3 regions of the Burkholderia sp. Bp9016 genome follow, and region 1 is predicted to be linked to each of the others. Evidence: predicted binding sites of a transcription regulator. Region 1 holds the regulator's gene; each other region holds the start of a gene.
What was found. Region 1 encodes LexA, which represses DNA repair genes until DNA is damaged. Its sites were predicted from a motif close to ACTGTATNNNNATACAGT; they were not measured.

Region 1 (3,272 bases):
GCGGGGCGAATCAGCGTTTTCCATCCCTTGCATCCGGAATTGCGGCGCACCATGATGAATGCATCGGTACGTATTCGCGATAGGGAGGCTTCATGGCTTGCTACAACAAGATTCTGCTGTGCTACGACGGCACGCTCGAAGGGCGCAAGGCATTGCGGTGCGGCGCCAATCTCGCGCTGGATCTGAAGGCGGAAACGCATTTGCTGTCGGTCGTCGACATGCGCTCGAGCATCGCCCAGAGCGCGGGTCTGCTGACCGACGTCGCATGCGGCCGTTTCGAGGAAACGGCCCGCGAGATTCTGCAGGAAGGCGTGAACTGGCTGCGCGAGCGCGGCGTTCAGGCCGAAGGCCATTTCGCGTTCGGTTATCCGATCGACGAAATCGCGAATCTCGCAACCGAATTGCAGGCGGATCTCGTCGTCGTCGGCCATCGGTGCCGCAGCGGGTTGTCGAGATGGTGGATGGGGTCGGGCAACACGCAACTGCTCGATCGCGTGAACTGCAGCATTCTGGTTGCGTGTTCGTCGGCCGAAGAGCAAAAGGCCGAGATTGCGCGCGAGCGCGAAGCGGCGACCACGAGCGGCAAGTGACGCAATGATGACGTGACCGACTGACTCGACCGGCGATTCACGTCGGTCACGCGCTGTGCCGTATCGGCGGCATGCACATCGATTGCGATCGATTACGCGTGCAGGTCGATCTCGGACAGCTTCCACGAGAATAGACCGAAGCGATGAAAGATCGCCGCATAGCGTGTGCCGTCGCCGCTGCGCTGGTAGGTCACGACAAATTCATCGATATTCCGGTAGCCGGCGCTCGTTTGCTGCGGATGGCCTGCATTGCTCGCACCGGCCGGTGCGGACGACGGCGCCGGTGCCGTAGCAGCAGGGGGAGCGGCGTTGCTGCCGGGTGCGGGTGCGCTCGCCGGCGCGGCCGGTTCATTGCCAGCAGTCGTGCCCGGAGGCGGACCAGACCATTCAGGCGGGCGTTCGCCCGGATTGCCTCGCGGCGGTATGCCACTCATCAGCGCCGCCACGCCTTCCGGTGTCGCATATGCGTCGACCAGCGGGCCGATCAATGCGGACCCGATCAATGCGCCGATCACCGCGAACGGATTGTTCTTTTTGACCGAGTCGATCCGGCGCATCAACTCTTCCGTGACTTGCTGCTTCAGGCTGATGCGCAGGGACGGGAAATCGACATACTCACTGACCGCTTGCGCATCGCGCGCGTCGATCGCCGATTTCAGGCGACCGAGCGCGACGTACGGCGATGCGTACGCGTAGCCGATCGCCGCAATGACGACGACGGCCAGCGCGACGATCAGCAAGGGTTTGAGCCGCGACGTGCGGCCCGGCGATTCAGTCACGATGCCTCCGGTGCGGACAGGTTCCGCAATCAGAGACCGCCTTGCTGGGCTGATCGTTCCTCTGCGATGCAGCGATCGATCATCCGGCACACGGCGTCGATCGTGCCGACCATGATCAGCCGCGACCGGCCGTGATACACGCGCACGGGCGCGCGGCGCGCCGGCTCGGCGTGATTCAGGCCCGCGTTCAGCGATACCCGTGCAAACGCGGGCAGCGCTGACGGCAGCAGCGACGCCTGCCGTTCAACTGCGACTTCTTGGCTCGCCACGGGCGCTGCAGCGGACAGCGGCGCGCAGGGCGTGCGGCCGCGCAGGTGACGCAGGCGACCGAATTGACGGAAAGGCAGCAGACGGGCAAGGCGTTCCATGGAGTTCTCCTCAGCGAGACTGATTGTCAGAGTTCGCCCGAGCGGATCAGCCCGACGGCGATGCCTTCCAGCGCAAACTCCGCGCTGCCGGCCTTGACGAAGATGTTTTCGTAATCCGGGTTCTCCGCGATCAGCTCGAGGCCGCCGGGCCGGCGCATCAGGCGCTTGACCGTGACGTCGTCGCCCAGACGCGCGACGATGATCTGGCCGTCCTTCGCTTCGGTGCGCTTCTGCACCGCGAGCAAATCGCCATCGAGAATGCCGGCATCGCGCATCGACAGGCCGCGGACCTTCAGCAGGTAGTCCGGCTTGCTGGTGAACAGCGCGGGATCGCATGCGTAATGCTGCGAGATATGTTCCTGCGCGAGGATCGGGCTACCGGCCGCGACGCGGCCGACAAGCGGCAGCGACAGTTGCATCAGGCCGGCATGCGGCAGCGTGAACTGGTGCGGTGCGTCGTCGAGGCCGAGCAGGCGGATGCCGCGCGAGGCGCCGGCGGCCAGCTCGATCACGCCCTTGCGCGCCAGCGCACGCAGATGTTCCTCGGCTGCATTCGGCGAGCTGAAACCCAGTTCGGCCGCGATCTCGGCGCGCGTGGGCGGGAATCCGGAGCGCTCGATCGCGCGGCGGATCAAGTCGAACACTTGCTGCTGACGGGCAGTGAGTTTGGTCATGGCTGAACTGTATGGATAGACAGTGAGCTGTATTTTTATACAGTACTCCGCGAATTTCAAGTGTTACTTGAGGTTCGACGCGATCGCGCCGATTCCGGCGCGATGTCGCGACGTCCGGACGCCGGTTCGTCTGCCGCAACCGTCCGTCCAGTATGCGTTAGCACTTTTGAGTATTAAAAAATGAAGAACGATTATTTTTAATCATGTAACCCGTTCGTTAGACTGGCTCGACATCGCAATACCGACAACACTGGAGAACCAAGGATGGCGAAGCGCAATACGGGGCTGGCGGGCGGAGTGGGCCGCCTGATCGCAACACTCGCGCTGGGCGCGGCGGCGGCGCTGGGCGTCGCGACGCATGCCCAGGCCGATACGACGTTCCTGAACGTGTCGTACGACCCGACGCGCGAGCTGTATCAGGACTTCAACCAGGCGTTCGGCAAGGAGTGGAAGGCGAAGACGGGCGAGACGGTCAACTTCAAGCAGTCGCACGGCGGCTCGGGTGCGCAGGCGCGCTCGGTGCTCGACGGCCTGCAGGCCGACGTCGTCACGTTGGCGCTCGCGTACGACATCGACGCGCTCGCGAACAAGGGGCTCATCAACAAGGACTGGCAAAAGCGCCTGCCGGACAACGCGTCGCCGTACACGTCGACGATCGTGTTCCTGGTGCGCAAGGGCAACCCGAAGGGGATCAAGGACTGGGACGACCTGACCAAGCCGGGTATCTCGATCGTCACGCCGAACCCGAAGACGTCGGGCGGCGCACGCTGGAACTACCTCGCCGCGTGGGCGTATGCCGTGCACAAGCCGGGCGGCAACGAGCAGACGGCGAAGGAATTCGTGACGAAGCTGTACAGGAAC
Region 2 (3,272 bases), on a different contig from region 1:
AACGTGCCGCTCATCACCGAGCCGACGATCTTCACCGTGCTGCAACCCGACTGGATGCCCGACTACGTGCTGCGCCCGGCGCTGCTCGCGATCGTCGTGGTGGCCGCGAAACTCGGCCTCGACTGGTTCTTCTCGTCGCAACTCGGCCTCGCGATGCGCGCGACCGGCGCGAACCCGCGGATGGCGCGTGCGCAAGGCATCGCGACGGGCCGCGCGACGCTTGCCGGGATGGCACTGTCGAACGCGCTCGTCGCGCTCGCCGGTGCGCTCTTCGCGCAGACGCAGGGCGGCGCCGACATCTCGATGGGGATCGGCACGATCGTGATCGGGCTGGCCGCCGTGATCATCGGCGAGACGCTGCTGCCGGCACGCCGGCTCGTGCTGACGACGCTCGCCGTCGTGCTCGGCGCGATCGTCTACCGCTTCTTCATCGCGCTGGCGCTGAACAGCGAATTCATCGGCCTGAAGGCGCAGGACCTGAACCTCGTGACGGCCGCGCTCGTCACGATCGCGCTGGTGTTGCCGGCGACGCGCAAGAAGCTGTTCGCGCGCAAGAACGGAGGGGCATGACATGCTGTCCGCACAAGACCTGAAACTCACGTTCAACCCCGGCACGCCGATCGAGACGCGCGCGCTGCGCGGGCTGTCGCTCGAGATTCCCGACGGCCAGTTCGTCGCGGTGATCGGCTCGAATGGCGCCGGCAAGTCGACCTTCCTCAATGCGGTCAGCGGCGACCAGCGAGTCGATTCGGGGCGCATCGCGATCGACGGCACGGACGTCACGCGCCAGCCCGCGTGGGACCGCGCGCACCTCGTCGCACGCGTGTTCCAGGACCCGATGGCCGGCACTTGCGAGGCGCTGACGATCGAGGAGAACATGGCGCTCGCGATGGCGCGTGGTGCGCGGCGCGGTTTTCGTGCGGCGCTCGACCGGCCGTCGCGCGAGCTGTTCCGCGACAAGCTGCGTCTGCTGAACCTCGGGCTGGAAAACCGGCTGACCGACCGGATCGGGCTGCTGTCGGGCGGGCAGCGGCAGGCGGTGAGTCTGCTGATGGCATCGCTGCGTCCGTCGCGGATCCTGCTGCTCGACGAGCACACGGCCGCGCTCGATCCGAAGACGGCCGCGTTCGTGCTGGAGCTGACCGCGCGCATCGTCGCCGAGAGCAAGCTGACGACGATGATGGTCACGCACAGCATGCGGCAGGCGCTCGACTACGGCGACCGCACGGTGATGCTGCACCAGGGGCAGGTCGTGCTCGACGTGTCGGGCGACCAGCGCAAGGGGCTCGACGTGCCGGACCTGCTGCAGATGTTCGAGAAGGTGCGCCACGAGCAGCTCGACGACGATGCGCTGCTGCTCGGCTGACGCGCGACAGGCGGATCGGCGCGGTGTGCGGTGCGGGCATCGTGCCGGTTTGCTTGCCGGACCGCCGGCGCGATCCGGTTTCGCCGGCGTCGCCCGGGCCGGGGTGGGGGGCGTTCGGCCGGTGCGAGCCGGCCACGCCCGGGCCGGTTCGCCTTGAGATGACAGGCACGCCGGCTTTTCTTCCGCGGTTCATCTGACGAAATACTGGTTTCATACCAGTACTGTGCGACGCGGGCGCATTGCCATATACTGTATATCCATACAGTTGTGGGTGGCGTCATGCTCGCATCCTCCATTTCTCCCGAATCCCTTCATCCGTCGTTGTGGCGCGGCTCGCAGCTCGCGCGCGGCGGTCAGCGCACGATCGACACGGGCTTTGCGCCGTTGTCGGCCGAGCTGCCGGGCGGCGGCTGGCCGGTCGGCGGGCTCGTCGAACTGCTGGCAGCGCAGCCGGGCAGCGGCGAGATGCGGCTGCTCGCGCCGGCACTCGCGCGCACTGTTAGCGCGCGGCGTCCGCTGGCGCTCGTCGCGCCGCCGCAGTCGCCGCATGCGACCGCGCTCGCCAGTCTAGGCGTGCCGTCCGACGCGCTGCTGTGGCTGCGCACCGGCAACCGCGCCGATGCGTTGTGGGCCGCCGAGCAGGCGCTCAGGACGGGCTGCTGCGGTGCGCTGCTGCTCTGGCAGGACGCGCGCCCCGATGCGTTGCGGCGCCTGCATCTCGCGGCCGCGCGCACCGGCGACATGCTGTTCGTGATGCTGCGCCCGCTGTCGGCAGCACGCCAGCCGTCGCCGGCCGTGCTGCGCGTCGCGCTGTATCCGGTGCCGGGCGGCGTATCGCTCGACATCGTCAAGCGTCGCGGGCCCGCGCGCAGCGAGCCGCTTACGCTCGATTTGCCGTCGCCCATCGTGGAGAGCCGCTATGCGCGTCTTGCTCGGCATCCATCTGCCGCGCCTGCCGCTCGACGTGTGCGCCCCGCCGCCGTCTGACGCTGCGGCCGGCGATGCCGGCTGTGCGGTGCTCCAGCAGGGCGTCGTGCTGATTGCCGACGCGCCGGCGCGCGGGCAGGGCGTGCGTGCGGGCATGAAGCGCGGCGGCGTGCTGACGCTTGCGCCCGATACGCGGCTCGTCGAACGCGATCCCGCGCGCGAGACCGATGCGCTGCGCGCGGTCGCGCTCGCGTTGCTGCGTTTCTCGCCGTGCGTCGCGCTCGACGACGAAGCCACGCTGATCGTCGACGTCGGCCCGAGCCTGCGCCTGTTCGGCGGCCTGCCGTCGCTGTGCCGCCAGGTGCGCGCGACGCTCGCTGCGCTCGGTTATGCGGCGCGCTTGTCCGCCGCGCCGACCGGGCGCGGCGCGTGGCTGCTCGCACGCACGTCGGCGCGCGCCCGCATCCGGCGTCGCGTGGCCGCGCCGGCCTCGCTCGTTCGTGCGCTCGATCGCTTGCCGTGCGTGCTGTTGCCCGAGGCGCGCCCGTATGCGGGCTGGCTCGACGGCCTCGGTTGCCGCACGCTTGCCGATCTGCGTCGCCTGCCGCGCGCGGGGCTGCAGCGTCGTTGCGGCCCCGCGCTGCTGGCCGCGCTCGATCGCGCATACGGCGATGCGGTCGAACCGCTTGCGTGGATGGCGGTGCCGCCGGTGTTCGACGTGCGGCTCGAATTGCCGGAGCGCGTCGAATACGCGGAAGCCGTGCTGTTCGCCGCACGGCGGCTCGTCGTGCAGTTGTGCGGGTGGCTGGCCGCGCGACAGTTGTCGCTGGCCGCGATGACGTTCGATCTCGAGCACGAGCGCGGCCGCCAGGCCGTGCCGCCGACGCCGCTCGAACTCGCGTTCGCCGCGCCCGTGCGCGACGAGGCGCATTTCATGCGGCTGCTCGGCGAGCGGCTCGCGCGCGTCGAACTGCCGGCC
Region 3 (3,272 bases), on a different contig from region 1:
ATGTTTCCGGCGTCGTATCGCAATAACGTATTCATTGCCGAGCACGGCTCGTGGAATCGCAGCACGAAAGTCGGCTACCGCGTAATGCGCGCCGTCGTGTCGGCGGATGGCAGTCACGCAAGCCAGACGCCATTCATCACGGGCTGGCTGCGTGCGAACGGTACGGTGTGGGGCCGCCCCGCCGACGTGCTGCCGCTACCGGACGGCTCGCTGCTCGTCAGCGACGATTACGCGGGCGCCATCTACCGCGTCACCTATGCGTCACCTTGACGCAGGCGAGGGGTGACCGGGTCCGACCGGGCATCGTAGAATGCGTGCCGGGCCGTGCGCCCGCGCCGGCCTGTCGGGCCGCCCATGCAACGATCATCCGCCGCCACCCATGTCCAGCAGCACCGCACCGTCCCGCCGCTTCCGCTCCAAGACGCTTACCGCCGCCCTCGCCTTCCTGTTCGGATCGCTCGGCGCGCATCGCTTCTACCTGTATGGCTTTCGCGACGTGTACGGCTGGGCGCACCTGCTCGCGACGATCGTCGGCATCCCCGGCTTCCTGCTGCTCGCCGCCACACAGCGCAGCGCCGGCCTCGGCTGGTGGCTCGCGGTGCCCGGCGCGATCTCGCTGCTGGCCGCGTTCCTCGCCGCGCTCGTCTACGGGCTGCGCCCCGACGAAAAATGGGATGCGCAATTCAATGCCGACACCGGCAAGCACAGCCGATCCGGCTGGACAGTGATCTTCATCGTGATCTTCTCGCTGCTGATCGGTGCGTTCCTGCTGATGACCGCGCTCGCGCTGTCGTTCCAGACGTATTTCGAATCGCAAGTCGAAGCAGCAAAGCAGATTTCGCAATAAGCGCCGACGCGCGGGTCAGAACAGGCTCAACTGCGCGTCGTCACGCACCTTCGCACCTGTTGCGCCCGCAACGATGCGCTGCGCGGGCGCCTTGCCCGCCGGTGCGCCGCGAAACTGCGACAGATCCAGGATGCCGTTCGTGCGTTCATTCAACCCGAGCCGCTTGACGGCCTGACGGAAGCGCTGCCGCAACAGGTCGGCCCAGATCCCTTCCCCCTTCATCCGCTTCGAGAAATCCGAGTCGTAGTCCTTCCCGCCGCGCATGTCGCGCACGCGGTTCATGACGCGTTCCGCACGATCGGGGAAATGCGCGGACAGCCAGTTCTTGAACAGCGGCGCTACCTCCCACGGCAGCCGCAGGATGATGTAGCTCGCATGCGTCGCACCGGCATCCGCGCAGGCCTCGAGCACGCGCTCCAGGTCGGGCTCGGTGACGAACGGGATCATCGGTGCAATGCTCACGCCCACCGGCACGCCCGCGTCGCGCAGCGCGCGGATCGTACGCAAGCGGCGCGCCGGGGTCGCCGCTCGCGGCTCCAGCGTGCGCGCGAGATCGGCGTCGAGCGTGGTGATAGTGACCGCAGCCATCACCTGTCCGCGCGCGGCCATCGGCGCGAGCAGATCGAGATCGCGCTCGATCAGCGACGACTTCGTGATCGCTGCGAATGGCAGCCCGTGATCGTGCATCACCTGGATCACGCTGCGCGTGATGCGCAGTTCGCGCTCGACCGGCTGGTATGCATCTGTGTTCACGCCGAGCGCGATGGGTTCGGGCACGTAGCGCTTACGCGAAATCTCGCGTTCGAGCAGTTCGGCCGCGTTGACCTTCGCATAGATGCGGCTCTCGAAATCGAGCCCCGGCGATAAACCGAGATAACTGTGCGTAGGCCGCGCGAAGCAGTAGATGCAACCGTGCTCGCAGCCGCGATACGGATTGAGCGACACGCTGAACGGAATGTCTGGCGACTGGTTGTGCGTCAGGATGCTCTTGGCGCGCTCCTCGAACACCTGCGTGCGCAGCGGCGCGGCCAGATCGGCATCGTCCGATTCGTGCATCCAGCCGTCGTCCACCGTTTCGCGCAGGGTCGTTTCGTAACGGCCCTGCAGGTTGTCGACCGCACCACGCCCCTTGCGGGGCGCGGGCGGTGCTATCGGAAATTCGTTGTCGGACAGACCGTCCATGCGCTCACCCATTCGCCTGCACCCAATACTGTATATTTATACAGTATTGGGTGCAGCGTGCCAAGGGCGCGATATGTGGACCGACAGGCAGTCCGAAGCCGGGCCGCCGCAGCGGTCATTCGCCGACTGAAATCGTCAGCGTCTCCTTGATTTCCTCCATCACGACATAGCTCTTCGACTGTACCGCGCCGGGCAATTGCAGCAGGATGTCGCCGAGCAGCTTGCGATAGTCGGCCATCTCGCCGATCCGCGCCTTGATCAGGTAGTCGAAATCGCCCGACACGAGATGGCACTCGAGCACCTCGTCGATCTTCATCACTTCGCGGCGAAACTGCTCGAACATGTTGCCACCCTTGTGGCCGAGCGTGATCTCGACGAATACCAGCAGCGCCGCGCCGAGCTGGCCCGGATCGACGCGCGCGTGATAGCCGGTGATGACGCCGTCCCGCTCCATGCGCCGCACGCGTTCGATGCACGGCGTCACGGTCAGTCCGACCTGTTCCGCGAGGTCCTTCATCGCCATCCGGCCGTCTTCCTGAAGCAGTTTCAGGATGCGCCGGTCGAGCTTGTCGAGGGAGCGTACTGGCTGGCGTTGCGTTCTCATTTGTTTCTTCTGAAAACCTGAAAAATACGATAACAAAACCTACACATTCGACAATACCATAGCTCAAAAAACTAGATCAGCTAGAGGTTACACGGAGCCGCGGGTGCGCCCGGCCTCGACCTGATCCCTTCCATCTGGAGCAGCTATGCGAGTCGTCATTCTGGGCAGCGGTGTGGTGGGCGTGGCAAGCGCGTATTACCTCGCGCGCGCCGGTCATGAAGTCACGGTGATCGACCGGGAGGCCGGCCCCGCGCTCGAGACGAGCTTCGCGAACGCGGGCCAGATCTCGCCCGGCTATGCCGCGCCGTGGGCCGCTCCCGGCGTGCCGCTGAAGGCCGTCAAGTGGATGTTCGAGAAGCATGCTCCGCTCGCGATCCGCCTCGACGGCACGCGCTTCCAGTTGCAGTGGATGTGGCAGATGCTGCGCAACTGCACGGCCGAGCGCTATGCGGTCAACAAGGGCCGCATGGTCCGCCTCGCCGAATACAGCCGCGATTGCCTGCAGGCGCTGCGCGCCGACACCGGCATCCAGTACGAAGGTCGCACGGGCGGCACGCTGCAGTTGTTCCGCACGCAGCAGCAACTCGACGGCGCGGCGAAGGACATCGCGGTGCTGCAGGAAGCGAACGTGCCGTTCGA

Region 2: the regulator LexA is predicted to act here: its motif matches at 1,615-1,632, upstream of imuA (translesion DNA synthesis-associated protein ImuA).
Region 3: the regulator LexA is predicted to act here: its motif matches at 2,057-2,074, upstream of DIE13_RS22405 (PA0069 family radical SAM protein).

Annotation. Positions count from the first base shown of each region.
Region 1 is NZ_QTPY01000002.1:141,204-144,475, reverse strand. It holds gene DIE13_RS03040 (universal stress protein) at 93-590, shown strand; gene DIE13_RS03035 (DUF2939 domain-containing protein) at 683-1,369, opposite strand; gene DIE13_RS03030 (hypothetical protein) at 1,399-1,737, opposite strand; gene lexA (transcriptional repressor LexA) at 1,764-2,411, opposite strand; gene DIE13_RS03015 (sulfate ABC transporter substrate-binding protein) at 2,676-3,272, shown strand, end outside.
Region 2 is NZ_QTPY01000010.1:166,382-169,653, forward strand. It holds gene DIE13_RS14675 (ABC transporter permease) at 1-570, shown strand, start outside; gene DIE13_RS14680 (ABC transporter ATP-binding protein) at 572-1,366, shown strand; gene imuA (translesion DNA synthesis-associated protein ImuA) at 1,646-2,353, shown strand; gene DIE13_RS14690 (DNA polymerase Y family protein) at 2,286-3,272, shown strand, end outside.
Region 3 is NZ_QTPY01000018.1:150,829-154,100, forward strand. It holds gene DIE13_RS22395 (PQQ-dependent sugar dehydrogenase) at 1-270, shown strand, start outside; gene DIE13_RS22400 (NINE protein) at 380-847, shown strand; gene DIE13_RS22405 (PA0069 family radical SAM protein) at 863-2,041, opposite strand; gene DIE13_RS22410 (Lrp/AsnC ligand binding domain-containing protein) at 2,145-2,633, opposite strand; gene DIE13_RS22415 (D-amino acid dehydrogenase) at 2,779-3,272, shown strand, end outside.